2 regions of the Sporolactobacillus terrae genome follow, and region 1 is predicted to be linked to the other one. Evidence: predicted binding sites of a transcription regulator. Region 1 holds the regulator's gene; the other holds the start of a gene.
The links. The regulator CtsR, encoded in region 1, represses protease genes until heat stress. The targets are predictions, from matches to a motif close to ATGGTCAATAAAGGTCAAACA.

Region 1 (11,550 bases):
CTGCCGAAAACGGTGTATCTGTAAAAGAAGATATGACTTATGGGCATGTAGTTAATGAATTCTTTGAGCAAAAGGTCGAAGAAACGCTCATCCAGCCAACCTTTATTTATGGACACCCGGTTGTGATTTCTCCGCTTGCGAAGAAAGACCCAAAAGATCCGCGTTTCAGTGATCGTTTCGAATTGTTCATCGTCGGCCGCGAGCACGGCAATGCGTTTAGCGAATTGAATGATCCGATCGATCAGCGCCAACGCTTTGAAGATCAGATGCGTGAACGTGAAGCGGGCAACGACGAAGCGCAAGTGATCGATGAAGACTTCCTGGAAGCAATGGAATATGGCATGCCGCCTACTGGGGGACTTGGAATCGGAATCGACCGTTTGATTATGCTTCTTACCAATTCAGCGTCGATTCGCGATGTGCTGCTGTTCCCGCAAATGAGAAAAAAAGATTAATGAATTTTGATTTATAAATCGTCCGCTCTTGAGCAAGAGTGGACGATTTTCTGTATAAGGACATCTCAAAAATCTATGATGTTGAGATGTCCTCTGGTGGTTGCCGCGCCGCATAACAAGGACCTTTTGGAACGGTCTCTATTATTGTATGCCAATGTCGCTTAAACCGCACTCGCGGGTGTTTACAGCGCTTGTCGTCAGCCTTTGTTTGCGTAGGGTCTGCTCTTTTGCTTTTTTCCATCTATGGGGGTTACCTAAACATGCTTAGAGCCGGCATTAAGCGTAGATGCCGCATAGATCTGAATGAAGTGAGGCTAAAAGGGTGTTCGAGACATTTTGTAAAAAACAGCAATGGATGTAAAAAAGTTCTTGTTTTCCGTTGACAAAGACATTATATGCTGGTAATATATTTTCATGTTGCTGAACAAGAGCTGTCAATTAATATTGACAACTTAAGCGAGCATATGTATAATTGAAGAGATCGTTTTGAGGCTGACAAGCCTTTGAAAGAAAAAAGTAATTAAGGGTTGACATGATTGCTTATTCTTGATAAGATGTTCAAGTCGCTTCAAGAGCGATGGAGAATGTTCCTTGAAAACTAAACAAAAGCCAAGCGTGAATAAAGGGTTTTTAAACCCCATAATCAATTCAATTTGCTATGGATCATAGCTTCCACAGGATGTGGTGACTTCTGCGTTGTGCACAGGACGTGCACGCCCTTAGCAGAAGTTCCTTTCCTTGGGAGTACGACAAGAAGTACAATGGTAAGTAAACAATAAACTTTTTGGAGAGTTTGATCCTGGCTCAGGACGAACGCTGGCGGCGTGCCTAATACATGCAAGTCGAGCGCACAGAAGGGAGCTTGCTCCTGGACGTGAGCGGCGGATGGGTGAGTAACACGTGGGCAACCTGCCTGTAAGACGGGGATAACTTCGGGAAACCGGAGCTAATACCGGATAATCCCTCGCACCGCATGGTGCGAGGTTGAAAGATGGTTTCGGCCATCACTTACAGATGGGCCCGCGGTGCATTAGTTAGTTGGCGGGGTAACGGCCCACCAAGACTGCGATGCATAGCCGACCTGAGAGGGTGATCGGCCACATTGGGACTGAGACACGGCCCAAACTCCTACGGGAGGCAGCAGTAGGGAATCTTCCACAATGGACGAAAGTCTGATGGAGCAACGCCGCGTGAGCGAAGAAGGTTTTCGGATCGTAAAGCTCTGTTGCCGGAGAAGAACGAGTGCCAGAGGAAATGCTGGTGCTGTGACGGTATCCGGCCAGAAAGCCACGGCTAACTACGTGCCAGCAGCCGCGGTAATACGTAGGTGGCAAGCGTTGTCCGGAATTATTGGGCGTAAAGCGCGCGCAGGCGGCTTCTTAAGTCTGATGTGAAATCTTGCGGCTCAACCGCAAAAGGTCATTGGAAACTGGGGAGCTTGAGTGCAGAAGAGGAGAGTAGAATTCCACGTGTAGCGGTGAAATGCGTAGAGATGTGGAGGAATACCAGTGGCGAAGGCGGCTCTCTGGTCTGTTACTGACGCTGAGGTGCGAAAGCATGGGGAGCAAACAGGATTAGATACCCTGGTAGTCCATGCCGTAAACGATGAATGCTAGGTGTTAGGGGGGTCCAACCCCTTAGTGCTGAAGTTAACACATTAAGCATTCCGCCTGGGGAGTACGACCGCAAGGTTGAAACTCAAAGGAATTGACGGGGGCCCGCACAAGCAGTGGAGCATGTGGTTTAATTCGAAGCAACGCGAAGAACCTTACCAGGTCTTGACATCCTCTGACAAGTCTAGAGATAGGCCGTTCCCCTTCGGGGGACAGAGTGACAGGTGGTGCATGGTTGTCGTCAGCTCGTGTCGTGAGATGTTGGGTTAAGTCCCGCAACGAGCGCAACCCTTGATCTTAGTTGCCAGCATTAAGTTGGGCACTCTAAGGTGACTGCCGGTGACAAACCGGAGGAAGGTGGGGATGACGTCAAATCATCATGCCCCTTATGATCTGGGCTACACACGTGCTACAATGGGCGGTACAAAGGGCAGCGAAACCGCAAGGTCAAGCGAATCCCATAAAGCCGCCCCCAGTTCGGATTGCAGGCTGCAACTCGCCTGCATGAAGCCGGAATTGCTAGTAATCGCGGATCAGCATGCCGCGGTGAATCCGTTCCCGGGCCTTGTACACACCGCCCGTCACACCACGAGAGTTTGTAACACCCGAAGTCGGTGTGGGAACCTTTATGGACCCAGCCGCCGAAGGTGGGACAAATGATTGGGGTGAAGTCGTAACAAGGTAGCCGTATCGGAAGGTGCGGCTGGATCACCTCCTTTCTAAGGAAACGATCAATAGCGAACGCTTGGTCTTTTGTTTGGTTTTGAAGGAAGCATTCCTTCACCGGCGAGCCGAAAGGCAGCCATGAACCTTGAAAACTGGATAACGAAAACAAGCAACAAAGTCAAGAAACATCCAACGTGATGAATCGATTATTCGTGATTGGTTCATCACAAGTGTGACGAATGAAAAGCAAGAAGATCGAGGAGGTATCGTGCCCGAGAATCGGACACAAGCCGACAAAGAGATTCACCGCTCATCATTCCGTCAAGTGGTTAAGTTATAAAGAGCGCACGGTGGATGCCTTGGCACTGGGAGCCGATGAAGGACGGAACGAACGCCGATACGCTTCGGGGAGCTGTAAGTAAGCTTTGATCCGAAGATTTCCGAATGGGGGAACCCGCTATCCTGAACGGATAGCATGCTCTGCTGAATCCATAGGCAGAGTAAGGCAGACCCGGGGAACTGAAACATCTCAGTACCCGGAGGAAGAGAAAGCAAATGCGATTTCCTGAGTAGTGGCGAGCGAAAGGGAAACAGCCCAAACCAAAGGGCTTGCCCTTTGGGGTTGTAGGACACTCCGCATGGAGTTACAAATGTACGTTTCAGGCGAACGACCTGGAAGGGTCGGCCAGAGAAGGCAAACGCCCTGTAGCCGACGGAACGTACACTCCGGAGTGGATCCTGAGTACGGCGGGACACGAGAAACCCCGTCGGAATCCGGGAGGACCGTCTCCCAAGGCTAAATACTCCCCAGTGACCGATAGTGAACCAGTACCGTGAGGGAAAGGTGAAAAGCACCCCGGAAGGGGAGTGAAAGAGATCCTGAAACCGTGTGCTTACAAGTAGTTGGAGCCCCCTTCGGGGGTGACAGCGTACCTTTTGTAGAATGGACCGGCGAGTGACGATTCTAAGCAAGGTTAAGCTGAAGAGGCGGAGCCGCAGCGAAAGCGAGTCTGAATAGGGCGAATGAGTTTAGGGTTGTCGACCCGAAACCGTGTGATCTACCCATGTCCAGGGTGAAGTTCAGGTAACACTGAATGGAGGCCCGAACCCACGCATGTTGAAAAATGCGGGGATGAGGTGTGGGTAGGGGTGAAATGCCAATCGAACACGGAGATAGCTGGTTCTCCCCGAAATAGCTTTAGGGCTAGCCTCGGATGAGTGAGACTTGGAGGTAGAGCACTGATTGAATAAGGGGTCCCCACAGGATTACCGAGTTCAGTCAAACTCCGAATGCCAAGCCCTTACGTCCGGGAGTCAGACGGCGAGTGATAAGATCCGTCGTCGAAAGGGAAACAGCCCAGACCGCCGACTAAGGTCCCTAAGTTTGTGCTAAGTGGGAAAGGATGTGACGTTGCCCAGACAACCAGGATGTTGGCTCAGAAGCAGCCACCATTTAAAGAGTGCGTAATAGCTCACTGGTCGAGTGGCGTCGCGCCGAAAATGTAACGGGGCTAAGCACAGCACCGAAGTCGCGGATGACCGTCAGGTCATGGTAGGGGAGCGTTCCAAGGGCATTGAAGATGTGCCGTGAGGCATGTTGGAGCGTTTGGAAGTGAGAATGCCGGTATGAGTAACGAAAAGAGAAGTGAGAATCTTCTCCGTCGAAAGCCTAAGGGTTCCTGAGGAAGGTTCGTCCGCTCAGGGTTAGTCGGGGCCTAAGCCGAGGCCGAAAGGCGTAGGCGATGGACAACAGGTTGATATTCCTGTACCAGCGTTTCACGTTTGAGTGATGGGGGGACGCAGGAAGGTAAGGCGAGCGCACGGATGGAAGCGTGCGTTCAAGCCGTGAGGCTTGCAGCGAGGCAAATCCCGCTGCTTGTGGCCAAGCGGTGATGAGGAGGGAACTTAAGTACCGAAGCGCCTGATCCTACACTGCCAAGAAAAGCCTCTAGCGAGTGAAACGGTGCCCGTACCCAAACCGACACAGGTGGGCAAGAAGAGAATTCTAAGACGCTCGGGAGAACTCTCGTTAAGGAACTCGGCAAAATCACCCCGTAACTTAGGGAGAAGGGGTGCTCGAAGGACCTTCGGGTCCGGAGAGCCGCAGTGAAAAGATCCAAGCGACTGTTTACCAAAAACACAGGTTTCTGCTAAACCGTAAGGTGATGTATAGGGGCTGACACCTGCCCGGTGCTGGAAGGTTAAAAGGAGAGGTTATCCCTTCGGGGAGAAGCTTTGAATTGAAGCCCCAGTAAACGGCGGCCGTAACTATAACGGTCCTAAGGTAGCGAAATTCCTTGTCGGGTAAGTTCCGACCCGCACGAAAGGTGTAACGATTTGGATACTGTCTCAACGAGAGACCCGGTGAAATTATAGTACCTGTGAAGATGCAGGTTACCCGCGACAGGACGGAAAGACCCCATGGAGCTTTACTGCAGCTTGATATTGGATGTGGGTATCGTTTGTACAGGATAGGCAGGAGCCTTGGAAGCCGGACCGCTAGGTTCGGTGGAGGCATCGGTGGGATACTGCCCTGACGATATCGACATTCTAACCCTGAACCGTGATCCGGTTCGGAGACAGTGTCAGGCGGGCAGTTTGACTGGGGCGGTCGCCTCCTAAAAGGTAACGGAGGCGCCCAAAGGTTCCCTCAGAATGGTTGGAAATCATTCGCAGAGTGTAAAGGCACAAGGGAGCTTGACTGCGAGACCTACAAGTCGAGCAGGGACGAAAGTCGGGCTTAGTGATCCGGTGGCACCGCATGGAAGGGCCATCGCTCAACGGATAAAAGCTACCCTGGGGATAACAGGCTTATCTCCCCCAAGAGTTCACATCGACGGGGAGGTTTGGCACCTCGATGTCGGCTCATCGCATCCTGGGGCTGAAGTAGGTCCCAAGGGTTGGGCTGTTCGCCCATTAAAGCGGTACGCGAGCTGGGTTCAGAACGTCGTGAGACAGTTCGGTCCCTATCCGTCGCGGGCGTAGGAAATTTGAGAAGAGCTGTCCTTAGTACGAGAGGACCGGGATGGACACACCGCTGGTGTACCAGTTGTTCCGCCAGGAGCATACGCTGGGTAGCTATGTGTGGACGGGATAAGTGCTGAAAGCATCTAAGCATGAAGCCCCCTTCAAGATGAGATTTCCCATGATTTTAATCAGTAAGACCCCTTAGAGATGATGAGGTTGATAGGTCTGGAGTGGAAGCACGGTGACGTGTGAAGCGGACAGATACTAATCGGTCGAGGACTTAACCCAAAACAAACAATTGGATGAATGACTTTGAAGTTTTCGTTACCGGTTTTGAAGGCTCGTGAGAGCCGGTTTAAGTCTGGCGGTTATAGCGAAGAGGTCACACCCGTTCCCATCCCGAACACGGTCGTTAAGCTCTTCTGTGCCGATGGTAATTGGGGGCTGTCCCCCTGTGAGAGTAGGTCACTGCCAGGCATTGCGGAGGATTAGCTCAGCTGGGAGAGCATCTGCCTTACAAGCAGAGGGTCATAGGTTCGAGCCCTATATCCTCCATTTTTATGCCGGTCTAGCTCAATTGGTAGAGCAACTGAATCGTAATCAGTAGGTTGGGGGTTCAAGTCCTCTGACCGGCACTGTGAATGAGCCACTAGCTCAGGGGTAGAGCATCTGACTTTTAATCAGAGGGTCGAAGGTTCAAATCCTTCGTGGCTCACCATCTGTTTATTATTATGCGGAAGTAGTTCAGTGATAGAACATCACCTTGCCATGGTGGGGGTCGCGGGTTTGAATCCCGTCTTCCGCTCCATTTTATCTATGCCGGGATGGCGAAATTGGCAGACGCACAGGACTTAAAATCCTGCGGTAGGTGACTACCGTGCCGGTTCGAGTCCGGCTCTCGGCACCATTTCAGTTATTTGCGCCCTTAGCTCAATTGGATAGAGCGTCTGACTACGGATCAGAAGGTTAGGGATTCGACTTCTCTAGGGCGCATTGATTTATCGGGAAGTGGCTCAGCTTGGTAGAGCACCACGTTCGGGACGTGGGGGTCGCAGGTTCAAATCCTGTCTTCCCGATTTTTTGCAAAAATAATGGACAGGTTATTCTCATTATTTTTGTAGGTCGGTAACGACTCAATTTATTGTGTATTTCATAAATGGGGCCTTAGCTCAGCTGGGAGAGCGCCTGCTTTGCACGCAGGAGGTCAGGGGTTCGATCCCCCTAGGCTCCACTTAAATTAATTGTTAGCCAATCGGCTGATTGAAACAGCTGAAGCAGCGTTCCTGTTTTTTACTGAGGAACGCTGCTTTTTTACAGATAAAAAGAAAGTTTATGATTTTGCTTTATCGATCTGCTTGTACCTGTAAATGGGTTTTTACGATGAGAAAATAAGCATCTGATGAGTGGTTGAGTATTTTTCAAAACTGTGGTGTTTAGACGTAATAAATCGCTTGTTCAGTTGATTATTTCCTGAAAATCATACATAATAAAGTTATAGTCAAAGTTAGTCAAAGTCAGGGAGGGTGCTACGGTGAGAAATATCTCTGATATTATTGAGAAGTATATTAAAGAAATTCTCGATTCGAATGATATCATCAAGTTGAAGCGAAGTGAATTGGCGGAAAAGTTTCAATGTGTCCCTTCACAGATCAACTATGTTTTGAAGACGCGTTTTTCCATTGAGCGCGGTTATGTTGTCGAAAGCAAGCGCGGCGGCGGTGGCTATATTCAAGTCGTCAAGGTGCGCCCGGTTACCGACGCAGAACTGATTGATGAAATGATTGGCCTCATCGGCTATCGGTTAACACAAAGTATGGCGGAATCGATTGTCATGCATCTGCTTGAGGAAGATGTGCTCAGCGACCGCGAAGCACGATTGATGATGACGGTTATGAATCATACAGCGATTAACATAGATATCCCTCTAAGGGATGAGCTGCGAGCGAATCTTATGAAGGCAATGCTTCGCTCACTCACATACAGCAGATGAGCTTCTGTCTCAGCGTTGCAGAATACTTGGAGGCCTCATCTTGGTAAATACCTTTTTGTTTGGCTATAATAATATACTAAATTAGGAATGAGCAGCAGACCCGCACAGTGAGCTGTCCATTGCTCAGCGTTGGCATCTTTTTTCAGTGCAAAGAGGATTTGGTAGTCCTGCTGCCGAATAGTATTAGATACCGGCGTCTTGTGAGTGTTCATTAGCTGTTTCATTCCGAAAAAACAGGTGGAGAAAGATCAAAATGACCTTTTAATGAATAGTGTACAGGTAAAGGTTTTTTGAAACCGTATTGATTGACTAAGGCCAGTGACAAGAAACAGCAACTAAAGGAGGCCACCGTTATGATGTTTGGACGATTTACAGAACGCGCTCAAAAAGTACTCGCGCTTTCACAGGAAGAGGCGATGCGTCTTGGGCATAATAATATTGGAACAGAACATATTCTGCTCGGCCTCGTACGTGAGGGCGACGGTATCGCTGCCAAAGCGCTGCTTGCTTTGAATCTGGATCCTGAAAAAATCCAGAAGGAAGTCGAAGCATTAATCGGCAGAGGCACGGATGAGGTACAGACCCCGCACTACACACCGCGTGCAAAGCGCGTTATTGAACTTTCGATGGATGAGGCAAGAAAAATCGGGCATTCATACGTGGGAACGGAGCATATTCTGCTCGGGCTGATCCGCGAGGGCGAGGGAGTTGCTGCCCGAGTCTTGAATAATCTTGGGGTCAGTTTAAATAAAGCACGCCAACAAGTTCTGCAGCTTCTCGGCAGCCATGAAGCGAACTCAGGCAGTGCCCAGGGACGAAATGCCTCGCATGCGAGCACGCCGACGCTGGACAGTTTGGCACGTGACTTGACCGCAATGGCCAGTGACGGCTCTCTTGATCCGGTTATCGGACGAAGCAAAGAAATTGAGCGTGTGATTGAAGTCCTCAGCCGCCGTACGAAGAACAACCCTGTTCTGATTGGTGAACCTGGTGTTGGTAAAACAGCAGTAGCTGAAGGGCTGGCACAAGAAATTGTAAACAATGAAGTCCCGGAAATCCTAAGGGAAAAAAGGGTCATGACTTTAGATATGGGAACAGTTGTCGCCGGAACAAAATATCGCGGCGAGTTTGAAGACCGCTTAAAAAAGGTAATGGACGAAATTCGTCAAGCCGGCAATGTCATTCTGTTTATTGATGAACTGCATACGCTGATCGGCGCAGGCGGTGCGGAAGGAGCGATCGATGCTTCGAACATTTTGAAACCGTCACTCTCTCGCGGCGAGCTGCAGTGCATCGGTGCCACGACACTTGATGAATACCGAAAGTACATCGAAAAAGACGCGGCTTTGGAAAGACGTTTCCAGCCGATCAAGGTCAAGGAACCGACAAAGGACCAATCCATTCAGATTTTGAAAGGGCTGCGCGATCGCTATGAAGCACATCACCGCGTAAAGATTACAGATGAAGCGATCAAAGAGGCGGTTCGCTTGTCCGACCGCTACATCTCGGATCGTTTCTTGCCGGATAAAGCGATTGATTTGATTGATGAGGCAGCATCAAAAGTTCGGTTGCGTTCCTACACGGCTCCGCCGAACCTAAAGGAACTGGAACAGCATCTTGAGTCGGTTAAAAAAGAAAAAGACTCCGCGGTGCAAAGCCAGGAATTTGAAAAAGCAGCCTCACTTCGCGATCAGGAACAGAAGCTGAAAGAACAGGTTGATCGCTGCAAAAAAGAATGGAAAGAAAAGCAGGGCAAAGAAAATACGCAAGTCCTTCCTGACGACGTAGCACTTGTTGTGTCGAACTGGACCGGTGTTCCGGTTGTCAAAATGGAGCAAAAAGAGAGCGAACGGCTGCTGAACATGGAATCCATTCTACATGAGCGCGTCATCGGACAAAATGAAGCGATCAATGCGATTTCTCATGCGATTCGCCGGGCGAGGGCTGGATTGAAAGATCCGAAACGGCCGATCGGCTCCTTTATTTTCCTCGGACCAACCGGTGTCGGCAAGACGGAGCTTGCGCGTGCGGTTGCTGAAACGCTGTTTGGTGACGAGGAGTCGATCATACGTATCGATATGTCCGAGTACATGGAGAAGCATACAACATCACGGCTCGTTGGATCGCCGCCAGGTTATGTTGGTCATGATGAAGGCGGACAACTTACAGAAAAGGTACGTCAAAAGCCTTATTCGGTGATCTTGTTTGACGAAATCGAAAAAGCACATCCGGATGTATTCAATATTTTGCTTCAAGTGCTTGATGACGGACGTTTAACGGATTCAAAGGGCCGGACAGTCGATTTTCGCAACACGGCAATTATTATGACCTCAAATGTTGGCGCAAGCCAATTAAAAAAGAATAAGTATGTGGGCTTCTCAGTGGATGAAGAAGGTCATGAGTACAAAGAAATGAAAGAACGGGTTATGGGCGAACTGAAACGTGCGTTCCGTCCGGAATTCTTGAACCGAATTGATGAAATTATTGTCTTCCATGAACTGAAGAAGGAAGAACTGATGGAGATTGTCACTTTACTTGCCGATCAGTTGAGAAATCGACTGTCAAATCAAGGCATACAAATTGATCTGACGGATGCGGCAAAACGACAGATTGTTGAAGAGGGCTACGATCCTGAATACGGGGCGCGCCCGCTGCGCCGGGCATTGCAGCGCAAGGTCGAAGACAAATTGTCTGAAGAGTTGTTGAAGGGCAATATTAAGAAAGGGACGAACGTTGTCATCGATTATCAAGATGGAGAATACTCGGTGAATCAGAAAAAGGAAGAAGCCGTACTGAAATCCTGAGTGTCCGCCAAAACAACGTTTCGTTATGATGTTAAAGAAGCCAAAGTTTTGATAAAGCCTTGGCTTCTTTGCTTATTTTGAGAAGTTTTTTCAGTTTCAGAACAGAGAAAGGTAAGTGATCCGATGGCAAAAAACAAAACCGTTTTTATTTGCCAAGAGTGTGGCTACGAGAGTCCAAAATGGATGGGCCGATGTCCCGGCTGTCAGCAATGGAACACATTGGTTGAGGAAATCATCAGACCGGCTGCGCCTGGGTTGAGGCAAGGCAGCGGAACGGTAAGCATGCCTTTCCGATTGACTGAGGTCGTTCTGGAAGAAGAACCTCGCATTAAGACGGGGATGACTGAACTGAATCGTGTCCTCGGCGGAGGCGTTGTTCCTGCTTCGCTGACGCTCGTCGGCGGTGATCCTGGGATCGGGAAGTCGACCCTGCTGCTGCAAACCTCCGACCAACTGGCACGTGGCGGGCACCGCGTCCTTTATATTTCCGGTGAGGAATCCGTTCGACAGACAAAAATGCGGGCAACACGACTCGGAGTCTCTTCTGAAGCACTTTATGTACTTGCTGAAACCGATATCGGTCAGATTGAGCGTCAAATCGAACAGGTAAATCCGGAAATTATGATCATTGATTCGATTCAGACGATCTATAATTCGCAACTTTCGTCCGCACCAGGAAGTATTTCCCAAGTCAAGGAGTGCACCGCATATCTGCTTAGACTCGCCAAGCAGCAAGGCATCGCTGTTTTCATTGTCGGGCATGTGACCAAGAATGGCGCTTTGGCAGGACCAAGGACACTTGAGCACATGGTGGACACTGTATTATATTTTGAAGGAGAACGCCATCACACCTTTCGTATTCTTAGGGCGGTTAAAAACCGCTTTGGTTCAACGAATGAAATGGGAGTATTCGAAATGAAGGAAGGTGGGCTTGTTGAGGTCGCCAATCCTTCGGAAATCTTTCTGCAAGAACGAGCAAAAGGGGCGGCGGGCTCGGCAGTCACAGCCTCAATGGAGGGAACACGTCCTCTTTTGGTTGAAGTCCAAGCACTAGT
Region 2 (11,550 bases), 1.2 Mb from region 1:
TAACGAAATGCCAAGTATGTTCCATGCGTGAGGGGTGTTATCAGGAAGGATCAAAAACGAAGTCTTATTACGTTACGATTAAATCCACAGAACATAAAGAACAGAAAGCATTTCAAAATACGGAACAATTTAAATCACTGGCAAAAACGCGTTATAAAATAGAAGCGAAGAACAGTGAGTTAAAAAACAGACACGGGTATGATACAGCATCATCTGCGGGTCTGTTTGGAATGGAGATTCAGGGAGCGACCACGATCTTCGCAGTCAATCTCAAGCGGATTCTGAAGATCCTCAACGAAAAAAGATAAAAAAGAAGGGAAAAAGGACCACTTTTTGTCAAAACGCAGACGAAAAGTGGTCCTTTTTTGCGCCAACCAGAATTCTCAGATCAAAAAATCGACAGTTTTTCAGCGGCCTCACGCGGTTCCCGCAGGCGTCTCGTACCTCCGCTTTGATTCATAGTCAAGACACGGGTCTATTGGTTTGAAGATGGGGCAAAATCTTATACTTTCTTTTCCTGAAAAAAAGAACTTTTGCATGGTCTAAGGAATAGGACAATTCATTTAAGACATACATTTATCGCGTAGACACCGTGCGTGGAGGTGGGTTTTATGTTTTTCATTGTGGGGACACTGTTGATTGCCGCAGTTTTCTTCAATCAATTAAGAGAAAAACCTTTGACAGCAAAGCTTTACCGCCAACCTTTGGCTTTGCTTTTATGTGCCGGTTTGTCGCTGTCCACAATGCATCCGTTACCGCTTATCGATTGGTGCATGATGATAACTACTCTAGGTTTCTCTTTTATCCTTGGTTTAATTCAAGGACGCTACACGCCGTTGTTGAACCGTGATGGCGCATGGTATTTAGCAAGATCGTTAATGTCTGTATTCGTTTGGTTTCTTTCGATCCCGATCCGATCCATACTTAAGTTTATCTCCATCCACTATCTCGCATTGACCCCATCATTAAATGGATCGTCCAGCTTCATTGTTTACTTCATCTTTATTGCAGGATTTCTTTTCGGTCGTTATAGTATGCTTCTCTTGAGATATCCTTCTCTGTTGAAAAATGTTGAAAAAAACGAGCAAAAATTGAAGCGATTGCGCAGCGCACGCTGAAAAGGATTCCCTTTCTTGACGAACGCGAATGCGACAAATCCATGAACTTCCATGTCATGCACGAAGGGCTGTTTCCTTGTGCATTTTTTGCGTTCCGTTTGAATGCGTATTTTTTTCTTCCTATATATTAGATTAAGTGATCATTCAACACAAATCGCGCTTTTTTGCACGCATCCCGCAGCAAACCTTTCTGATTCTTGACTTTTACACAAAAAGATATAAAATTATCTAAGGCTTGAAGTGTCCTTTTTTTTACACATTTTTAACAGAGGATCAATAATTTCCATATAATCATATTATAATTGATTAAATACTCATTACTTGACAAGACTACCCTATGTGATCACTTTTCATGTAATCTTAGGAGGTTGAACAAACGTGAGGCATTTGCTAACTGTGAGTCAACGTATGTTATCGAAAAAATATGCGCTTTTCTTGCTCACGGTCTTTTTATTTTGGCTGAAAACCTATTTTGTCTATTTGACTCAGTTCAGCCTTGGCGTAACCGATAAGATGCAGCAATTCCTGCTTTTTATTAATCCGCTAAGTTCAGCATTGCTCTTTCTAGGTATTGCCATTATTTTTAAAGGCCGTCTGCAGCAGTGGCTGCTCATTTTTATTAATTTCATTCTTTCATTTTGGCTCTTCGCCAATGTGGTTTACTACCGTTTCTTTAACGATTTCATCACTTTTTCAACGATGACTCAGTCTACAGGGAATGCCGGTGATCTTGGCGGCAGTATTCTCTCACTGATGAGTCCGTTTGATTTCTTTTTCTTTACAGATACATTAATACTTCTCTTGTTAGTTGTTTTAAAAGTCGCACGGCCTTGTATGGAGCGCTGGCATGTTCGTGCTATTTTTACCGTGTTCGTATCTGCGATCATGATTTTCATTGTTAACCTAAGCCTTGCCGAAACCGATCGTCCTGAACTGCTCAGCAGAACGTTTGACCGAAACTATATCGTGAAATATCTGGGTGCCTACAATTTTGCCATTTACGATACGATTCAAAATGCACGTTCAAACGCTCAGAGGGCAATGGCTGACAGCAGCGATATGAATGATATTCAAAACTTTGCAAAATCGAATTTTGCAGCACCGAATCCAGACTATTATGCAAAAGGCAAGGGAATGAATGTCATATACATCTCCCTTGAATCCCTGCAAAGCTTCATCATTAATTACAAAATGCCTGATGGAACAGAAGTTACGCCTTTCTTGAACAAGCTAACGACAGGTGCCGACAATACGACCTATTTCAAAAACTTCTTCCACCAAACCGGCTCAGGAAAAACATCCGATGCTGAATTTATGATGGAAAATTCACTATTTCCGCTTTCCCAGGGACCTGTCTTTCAAATGAAAGGAACGAATGCATATCAGGCTGCTCCGGCAATAATGGATCAGCACGGGTATGAAACCGCAGCGTTTCACGGTAATGTGAAATCATTCTGGAATCGTGACCAGATGTATAAAGCACTTGGATACGAGCGATTCTTTGATTCAAAGTATTACGACATGAGTTCGGAAAACACCAAGAATTACGGTATGAAAGATAAGCCGTTTCTTCAAGAAACGATGCCGTATTTGAAAAACTTAAAACAACCTTTTTACAGTAAATTGATTTTGTTATCGAATCATTTCCCGTTTGGTATGGATCCCGAAGATACAACCTTCAAACCTGGGGACTTCGGTGACAAAGTTGTTGACAACTATTTTCAATCGGCAAACTATATGGATCAAGCGGTCGAACAATTCTTTAATGATTTAAAAGAAGCAGGGTTGTTTGACAAATCAATTGTTATTATGTATGGCGATCACTATGGTCTGTCCGAGAATCACAATGAGGCGATGGCTAAAGTATTGAATAAAGAGCAAATTACGCCTTTTGATAACGCCCAGCTTCAGCGTGTACCGCTTTTTATTCATATTCCTAAAGTTGCCGGTGGAACGGTTGCTACCTACGGAGGCGATGTCGACGTCCGACCGACATTAATGAGTCTGCTTGGTATTAACACAAAAAATTACGTTCAATTCGGCACCGACCTGTTTTCCAAACAGCATCAACAGATCGTTCCATTTCGAAATGGTGATGTAATCACCAATAAGTATTCAATCGTCGGCGGCAGCGTTTACGACAATGCAACCGGTACAAAAGTTGACCCTTCGGTTGGAAAGCCTTATGAGACGCAAGCAAAAAAAATGCTGGATTATTCGGACAAAGTCATCTATGGTGATCTTCTCCGTTTCTATACACCGAAGGGCTTCGTTGCTCCAGATGTATCGAAGATCAATTACAATACGGATCAAAAAATCCAGCCGGATACGAATGATGCAGGTATTGATGCCAAGAACAATGATTCTGAAGATAAATAAATCGAAAAATCACGACCAACCCTCGAAGCTTAAGCCAAGCTTCGGGGGTTTTCCGTTACAATCGAAAAGCAACAGCATTCTATCAATAGTTGCATAATAGACTAAAACTTGTCTATGATAGTTATAGAAAGTGAGGTTATCGGTTTGCAGACAATCAAACGCTTGCTTGTTATGAGCGATATGCACGGTCAAATCGATGCATTCAACGCACTGCTTGAGAAAGTTGATTATTCAATGGAGGAGGATCTTCTCTTCTTGCTGGGCGACTATGTCGACCGTGGAACGAATCCAAAAGCGGTGATTAAAAAGGCTCGAGCGCTGGAAAAGCAAGGAGCAATTGCGCTAAAAGGCAATCATGAAAGTATGATGGAAAAAGCCTTGATCGGTAGAAATCTACAGGCTGTATCCCATTGGGCGGTTAACGGCGGTGCTCAGACGTTGGCAAGTTACGGCATAACGATCGGTAGCGTTTACCGAGGCATTCAAGAAGGAACGCTAACGCTGCCGGATGAGCTTCAATCGGACTTGGATTGGATTCAACAGTTGAATATATACGCTGAGACCGAGCACTATTTCTTTGTCCATGCAGGAGTAGATCCCGAGAAACCAATCAGTGAAACATCTGAGGACACGTTTTTATGGATTCGTGAACTCTTCTTTAAAGGCTACCATGGTGACAAAACAATCATCTTTGGACATACTCCGACCGTGAATTTACATGAATCACATGATTCATATGATGTTTACTTTGGCAAGAATAATATTATCGGTATTGATGGTGGTTGCGTCTTCGGCGGACAGCTCAACTGTCTGACACTTCCGGCGAAAACAACGGAGCATGTCGGATAATTAGGATGGGGCACCCAATCAAATGCATCTTCTTGTACATAAAAAGCTCTTCGCGCAGATTACATCTGTGCGAAGAGCTTTTTAAATGGCTAAGATTTGAACTCAACTGTACGGTTCATTGTCCTTATTCAACAGATTGGAAGCCGTCTGTTTCACTTTATCAACACTGCAGTCAACCCATTCTTTTACGGAAAGATCTTTACGGACTTCCGCGCCTGATTTTGGTGCAAAAAGCAAAGCAATCGATGCCCCGATTGCACCGCCGATCATTCCGCCAACCAACATTTCCTTGATACTTGCCCCGCTGCATGAACATTTTTCTTTGTTACTCATTGAAAACGTCCTCCTTGTCGCCGAACATAGATTCAAATCTCTTAAATTGTTTCAACTAATAGAAGTATACCACTCAGCAGTGGTTATCGCTCCTTTTTCGATACAATTTTGTGCGATTCGTGTAGAATTTATGCACGAGGCTTGCATTTAAAATTGAATCAGTGTGTATTTTTTCTTGCCGCGACGAACAATAATGTACGTGTTGTCGACTCGATCCTCTTCGGTCAGGACATCCTGCAGGTCGGTTCGACGTACTCCGTTGATATAAATCGCACCGTTTGTAATATCCTCACGTGCCTGACGTTTTGATGACGTAACCCCTGCTTCCACCAGCAAGTCGAGAAGTTTGACCGGCTCATTACGCGGTGCTTGATACGTTGGTACATCCTTAAATCCTTGCTTAATTTCCGCCCCGCTGAGCTGTGCCACCTTCCCGCTGAATAAAGCCTGTGAAATATGCTCTGCTTGCTTCAATGCTTCTTCACCATGAACCAGGATCGTCATTTCGCGTGCAAGTGTCTTTTGCGCTTTACGTTCCTCTGGATGCTCTGCAACTTCTTTTGCGAGGGTTTCGATTTCATCCTTAGTAAGGAAGGTAAAGTATTTTAAAAAGTTAACGACATCATCGTCCGAAGCGTTAATCCAGAATTGATACCATTCGTAAGGCGTTGTTCGTTCAGGATCAAGCCAAATCGCTCCACCCATCGACTTTCCAAATTTCGTGCCGTCGCTCTTTGTAATCAGCGGGAAGGTCATTGCAAACGCATGTTCCTCATGTCCGCGTTTGCGAATCAATTCCAATCCAGCGGTAATATTTCCCCACTGATCGCTGCCGCCGATCTGCATGCGACAGCCCTTCTTCTCATAAAGATTCAGGTAATCAAATGATTGAAGCAGCATGTAGGAAAACTCGGTAAATGAAATGCCGGATTCAAGTCTCGTTTGCACGGAGTCTTTGGAGAGCATGTAGTTAAGTGTAAAATATTTGCCGACATCACGTAGAAATTCAATGGTTGAAAGCTCATTTAACCACTCGGCATTATTCGCGAAGGTTGCGTTACCTTCATTAAAGTGGAGAAAATGATCCAGCTGTTTCTTTAGGCTGTCTGCATAAGATTGCACGACCTCTTTTGTATTTAGCTGTCGCTCCGTTGAACGCCCGCTTGGGTCGCCGATCATCCCCGTTCCGCCGCCTACCAGTGCAATTGGATGATGTCCCGCCTTCTGCAGACGCATCATAATGACAATAACCAGCAAATTTCCTGCATGCAGACTATTGGCGGTCGGATCAAACCCGCAGTAAAAAGTCATTGGCTTTTTCAGCGCTTCACGCAGTGCTTCTTCATCTGAAACTTGGTTGATCAAACCCCTGTATTTTAAATCATCAATGATATCCATAAAGGAAACACCCTTTCATCAATAGTTTGACTGGAAATCCCTGTTTTAAACAGGAAAAATAAAAAGCACTCCTAAAAATAAGGAGTGCTGATCGCACGGTACCATCCTCGATGACTGTTCATCTATCAAACAATCACTTAATTGACTCATAACGGTTGTGGCCGTCTTCCACTACTCGATCGTATCGTTCGCAGAAGAAACTCTGGGAGGTAATTCACCGTCGGGGACTGCTAGGCTTGCACCAACCGCCTGCTCTCTGCACAAGTCCTTTCGACCGGTTACTGATTCCCTTCATCGTTTATTGCTCTATTGTGTATTTCATTTTGCCACGTTTCACTACTTCTGTCAAACAAATGAAAGAAGAGGCTAACAATGCACTGATATGTAAGAAAATCGTGTGACACTTGGTTCACACGATTTTCCGTTCAAACGTTATCATTCAGCTGTAACGTTAATCTTACCTTCTACTTCGTCAACCGTCATTTTCTTTGCTTCACCGTGGTCGAGAAGCAGGTCGGAAATCTGATCCTCAACCTTTTCCTCTAAGACACGGCGCAAAGGTCGTGCACCAAATTCAGGACTAAAGCCTAAATCTGCAAGTTTCTTCTTAGCAGCGTCAGTAACTTCAAGTGTGATGCCTTGTTCTAAGGCGGCTTTGCGGATGTCGCTCAGCATCAAATCAACGATCTCGAGCAGATCATCTCTCTTCAGCGCGTTGAATTTGATAATTCCATCCAGACGGTTTAAAAATTCCGGTTGGAAATAATCTTCGAGCTGCTTAATCAAGTCTTCACGATCACTCGATGCGCCGAAACCAACGGATGCGGATCTATTCTTAATTCCTGCATTGCTGGTCATGATAATAACCGTATCTTTGAAACTTACTGTTCTGCCTTGACTGTCGGTTAAGCGACCATCATCCAAGATCTGTAGGAAGATGTGCATCACATCAGGATGCGCTTTTTCAATCTCATCGAGCAGAATAATGCTGTACGGTTTGCGGCGAATTTTTTCGGTGAGTTGACCTGCTTCGTCATGGCCGACATAGCCCGGAGGTGCACCGATCAAACGCGATACCGAATGTTTCTCCATGTACTCGCTCATATCAATACGGATCATCGCATCGCGTTCACCGAACATTTCTTCAGCAAGTGTCTTCGCCAATTCGGTTTTTCCGACGCCCGTTGGTCCGACGAACAGGAAGGATCCGATTGGCCGTGTCGATTTGCGGAATCCGGTCCGGTTACGGCGAATCGCCCGAGAGACTTTCTCGACGGCCTCTTTCTGACCGATTACTTTTGCATTCAGCTGTTCCGCCAAGTTACGCATCTTGTTTTGCTCATCAGCCTGCAATTTGCGCACCGGTATCCCAGTGCGTTGTTCAACAATCTGCTGAATTAATTCAACATCAACGACTGAGCCGTTACCAGTAACCGGCAATTCTGCGCCGTTGGCCTTGATCTTTTCTAATTGTTCCAGTTGTTTTTTGTACGCATGCTCCTGGTCACGCAGGCGGGCAGCTGTCTCGAATTGTTCCTGCTTTGTCGCATCCTCTTTTGCCTTGACGATTTCAGCAATTTTCGTCTTAACACTCTCAGTGTCTACAGGCGTCAGATTCAAGTTGACCTTCGATCCGGACTCATCCATCAGATCAATTGCTTTATCCGGAAGGAAGCGATCTTGAATATATCTTGCAGATAATGTGACACATGCCTTTATCGCATCATCGGTATAGTGTACATGATGATAGTTCTCATATTTCGATTGAATACCTTTCAGGATTTGAATGGCTTGTTCCTGAGTCGGTTCATTAACCACGATCGGTTGGAAACGCCGTTCAAGTGCTGCGTCTTTTTCAATTTTACGGTATTCATTTAACGTGGTTGCACCAATAATTTGCAGTTCGCCACGCGCAAGGGCCGGTTTCAAAATATTCCCGGCATCCATTGAGCTTCCCTCAGCAGAACCGGTGCCGACGAGAAGGTGAACTTCATCAATGAATACAATACAATTTTTTCGCTTTTCCAGTTCTGCCATCAATTGTTTCATCCGCTGTTCAAATTGGCCTCTTATACCTGTCCCTGCCACTAAGGACGACACGTCAATAAGGTAAATTTCCTTATTAGCCAGTTTTGCCGGAACCTTTCCTTCGACGATTTTCAAAGCGAGTCCTTCAGCAATTGCCGTTTTGCCGACACCAGGTTCACCAATCAATACCGGATTGTTTTTATTTCTTCGGTTCAACGTTTCGATCACGAGTTGAACTTCACGTTCTCGGCCAATAACCGGATCAATCTTTCCTTGTCGGGCCGCTTCCGTCAAATTTCTACCGATTTGATCAAGAAGTCCGTTACGACCGCCGGATCTGCCGCCTGGATGTTGATTATTGCCGTGCAATCCATCAAAATTCATTCCATTTTCTTGGGCTTTATTTTCACCGGACGCCATGGACGGCTGAATTAAACTGCGAAACAAATCATCGAATGGGGAAGCTCCGCCTTGAAAAAATGACGGCATACCGAAATTATTTTTCATTTTCGCATAGCACTCCTCACAAAGATGGAGATGTCTTTGTTGGCCATTAATCATCACATTCATTTCAATCACTGCTTGGTTTAACTTGCATTCATCGCATAGCATGAGATCAAACCTCCTTCAGTTTGATTAGCGGCCAAACACTTTTTTGATTTGACCTTATTTGACCTTATGCCTCTATTATAGTCTGACCTTATTTGACTTTCAAGTATAAAGTAAAAAAAACCTTTATAAAGTGTTTGCTTCATAAAGGTTTTCATTCATCACGATTTTCATGCATCTATTCATTTCTAATAAATGGTTTATTTCACAATAAGTACCGGACAGCTTGCCAATTGCAGCACTTTATTGCTGACACTTCCAAGCATGACCTGTCCAAATGCACCCATGCCTCGATGCCCCATTACAATCATGTTTTTCTTTGTATCACTCGCATAGTCGCATATTTCCTGTGCAGCAATTCCATAAAGGTGCTTTTTGCGTAAAGTTACTGATTTTGGTGCAACAGCTTTCGCGATAATATCATCAAGCATCTGATTGCCTTCACGTTCTTCCACTTCTTTAACATCTGCGTCCAGCGAAGGACCAACCATCGAATAAAATGGAAAATAGACTGGAGACGGGCTCACATAGAGCAGCGTAATCTCGGCCTCTTTCTTTCCTGAAGCGATGGCCAACGCTTCGTCAACTGCCCGCATTGCGGGATCCGAACCATCAACAGGAACCAGAATCTTATACATTCTCATCGCCAACCTTCCCATGCTTCTTTATCATCTCTCTCTATTTATCATATACCACAAACACGAAAAATGTAAGCGCATTTTCCATTAAAAAGCTTTCAATAATGACAATTTTTTCACATTATCAAACAGCGGATAAAATGAGCAGCAGAATAAATGATAATAGGGCATTTCAACCGTCCGTTTTGGACGTTGAAACACCCTACACTTACTTATGCTTTGTTCCTACATCAACCTAAACAGTCTGCACGATAAAGTTGCTTCAGAACTGCATGCTGTCGTTGTACGAGACCCTTATAAACAAATCACATTTTTGATCGATTTCCTTACCAATCCGCATTCATTTAAAAACACGTTTAACAACCTTTTCCGCGGAATGACCACTTTCCAACAAACAGAACTTTTGATAAAATTCATCGAAATGGTCCGATACCGCAAATCCAGATTCAGCGATTTTCTTAACGGCCTGAATCAATTCGTCTGTCGTCAACACAAGAGGTCCCGGCGCCTTCTTTTCAAAATCAAAATAGAAACCACGCAGATGATCGCGATAGTCTTCAATATCGTAAGTGAAAAAGAGCATCGGCCGTTTCAAATTTGCGTAATCAAAGAATACCGATGAATAATCGGTAATGAGCAGATCCGAAATCAAATAGAGCTCGCGGATATCTTCGTGATGCGAGAAATCATAAGCAAAGCCTTTGAATTCAGACAAGTCCAGATGATCGGCTATCAAATAATGCATGCGCATGATCAGTACATAGTCTTCGCCAAGCGACTCCCGCATACGCTGCAAGTCAAGAGCAAGTTCAAAACGATAACGCCCTTTACCGTAAAATTGATTATCCCTCCAAGTCGGCGCGTAGAGAATAACTTTTTTATCCTTTGGCAAACCAATACGATCCTTAATCGCATCGATAGTCCCTTTATCGTTACTTTGATAGAGAAAATCATTTCTTGGATAACCCGATTCAATCATTTCGTTCTCAAAACCGAATGCACGAGCAAAGATTTCCGATGAATAGGCATTCGGGGAAATCAGATAATTCCAGCGGGCCGTCTCTGCAAGAAAATCACGTTTGTACTTTTCTGTATTTATCCCCGGCATATGTACTTCTTCCATATCCAAAGCCAGTCGTTTGAGCGGCGTGCCATGCCAGGTCTGCAGATAGATCGTATCTTTTGGTTTCGACATCCAAAGAGGCAAACGCACATTGGTTACCCAATAATTTGCTCGCGTCATAAGCATGAGCCATTTTAGCGAGAATCGTTTAACATAAGGAAGCTGATACTGTTCAAACAGATCGATGTAATTCGCGTTTGCGATCCAGACCAACTGGTATTCCGGACAATGATCCCGCATGTATTCATAAATAGCCCTCGGATTGCAGCTGTATTGTCGACCGAAGAAACTCTCGAACATGACCAGATTCTTTTTTTGGGGGAGGTGAGAGAGCGTTTGGAACAGTCGATGATAAACAGCAATAAACGCTTTGCTTTTTCGAATTCGGCCGACGCTCCGACGTACTTTTCTTTTCACAGCATCACGTATCATGTAAGGAGCAATTTGGAATACAAGGCTGTGATTACGATTGCGTTTCACAATTAAACTCTTTTTAAGTCCATTCAACTTTATAATATGCCGCCCGGTAATTACTTTGCGACGCGCGAGAATACGAACCGGGTGTTCAGTAAACAGCATACCGTTTTTTTTATGCGTAAGCTCCATGCGGAAGTAAAGCGAAGTCGGTGCTTCCACATCAGCAAATTGCGTTGCAATCGGCTTTAGATCAAGGACGATCGAAAAACCGGCCCAATCATAATTTCTTCCAAGTGATTTTGCCTCTTCAGTCAAATCAGGACGTTCAACATTTTCAGCACGCCATTCAGCGATAATTTTTTCATCTGCATCAACAAGCAATATTTTTTTTTGAATGTCCGGCCGTGAAAGCACATCGGAAAAAGGAAAGACAACATGTCCTTCCAAAGTAAGCATGAAGTTTCTACTAATTGCAACACGATCGATACGCGACATGACATGAACCTCATCAACACGTAGCGACAGGCGTTTACGATTCGTGTAATAGGGAATCAGCATTTGATCGTTCTCTTCATTATAAATGCTGAAAACATCTAAAGATTGCCTTTGACCTGCTGCCCGTAAACGAATGTCTAATGCAACCGTCTCATCCGGAGCT

Region 2: the regulator CtsR is predicted to act here: its motif matches at 8,763-8,783, upstream of K7399_RS03325 (ATP-dependent Clp protease ATP-binding subunit).

The regions. Positions count from the first base shown of each region.
Region 1 is NZ_CP082837.1:2,883,078-2,894,627, forward strand. It holds gene lysS (lysine--tRNA ligase) at 1-455, shown strand, start outside; rRNA gene K7399_RS13730 (16S ribosomal RNA) at 1,237-2,787, shown strand; rRNA gene K7399_RS13735 (23S ribosomal RNA) at 3,062-5,989, shown strand; rRNA gene rrf (5S ribosomal RNA) at 6,062-6,178, shown strand; tRNA gene K7399_RS13745 (tRNA-Val) at 6,184-6,256, shown strand; tRNA gene K7399_RS13750 (tRNA-Thr) at 6,264-6,336, shown strand; tRNA gene K7399_RS13755 (tRNA-Lys) at 6,345-6,419, shown strand; tRNA gene K7399_RS13760 (tRNA-Gly) at 6,435-6,509, shown strand; tRNA gene K7399_RS13765 (tRNA-Leu) at 6,520-6,608, shown strand; tRNA gene K7399_RS13770 (tRNA-Arg) at 6,621-6,694, shown strand; tRNA gene K7399_RS13775 (tRNA-Pro) at 6,704-6,777, shown strand; tRNA gene K7399_RS13780 (tRNA-Ala) at 6,860-6,932, shown strand; gene K7399_RS13785 (CtsR family transcriptional regulator) at 7,233-7,691, shown strand; gene clpC (ATP-dependent protease ATP-binding subunit ClpC) at 8,045-10,495, shown strand; gene radA (DNA repair protein RadA) at 10,619-11,550, shown strand, end outside.
Region 2 is NZ_CP082837.1:735,646-747,195, reverse strand. It holds gene K7399_RS03355 (IS1182 family transposase) at 1-308, shown strand, start outside; gene K7399_RS03350 (hypothetical protein) at 612-1,118, shown strand; gene ltaS (lipoteichoic acid synthase) at 1,527-3,497, shown strand; gene K7399_RS03340 (metallophosphoesterase family protein) at 3,651-4,346, shown strand; gene K7399_RS03335 (YtxH domain-containing protein) at 4,449-4,679, opposite strand; gene tyrS (tyrosine--tRNA ligase) at 4,827-6,077, opposite strand; T-box leader at 6,155-6,381, opposite strand; gene K7399_RS03325 (ATP-dependent Clp protease ATP-binding subunit) at 6,513-8,717, opposite strand; gene K7399_RS03320 (universal stress protein) at 8,915-9,358, opposite strand; gene K7399_RS16205 (CDP-glycerol glycerophosphotransferase family protein) at 9,693-11,550, opposite strand, start outside.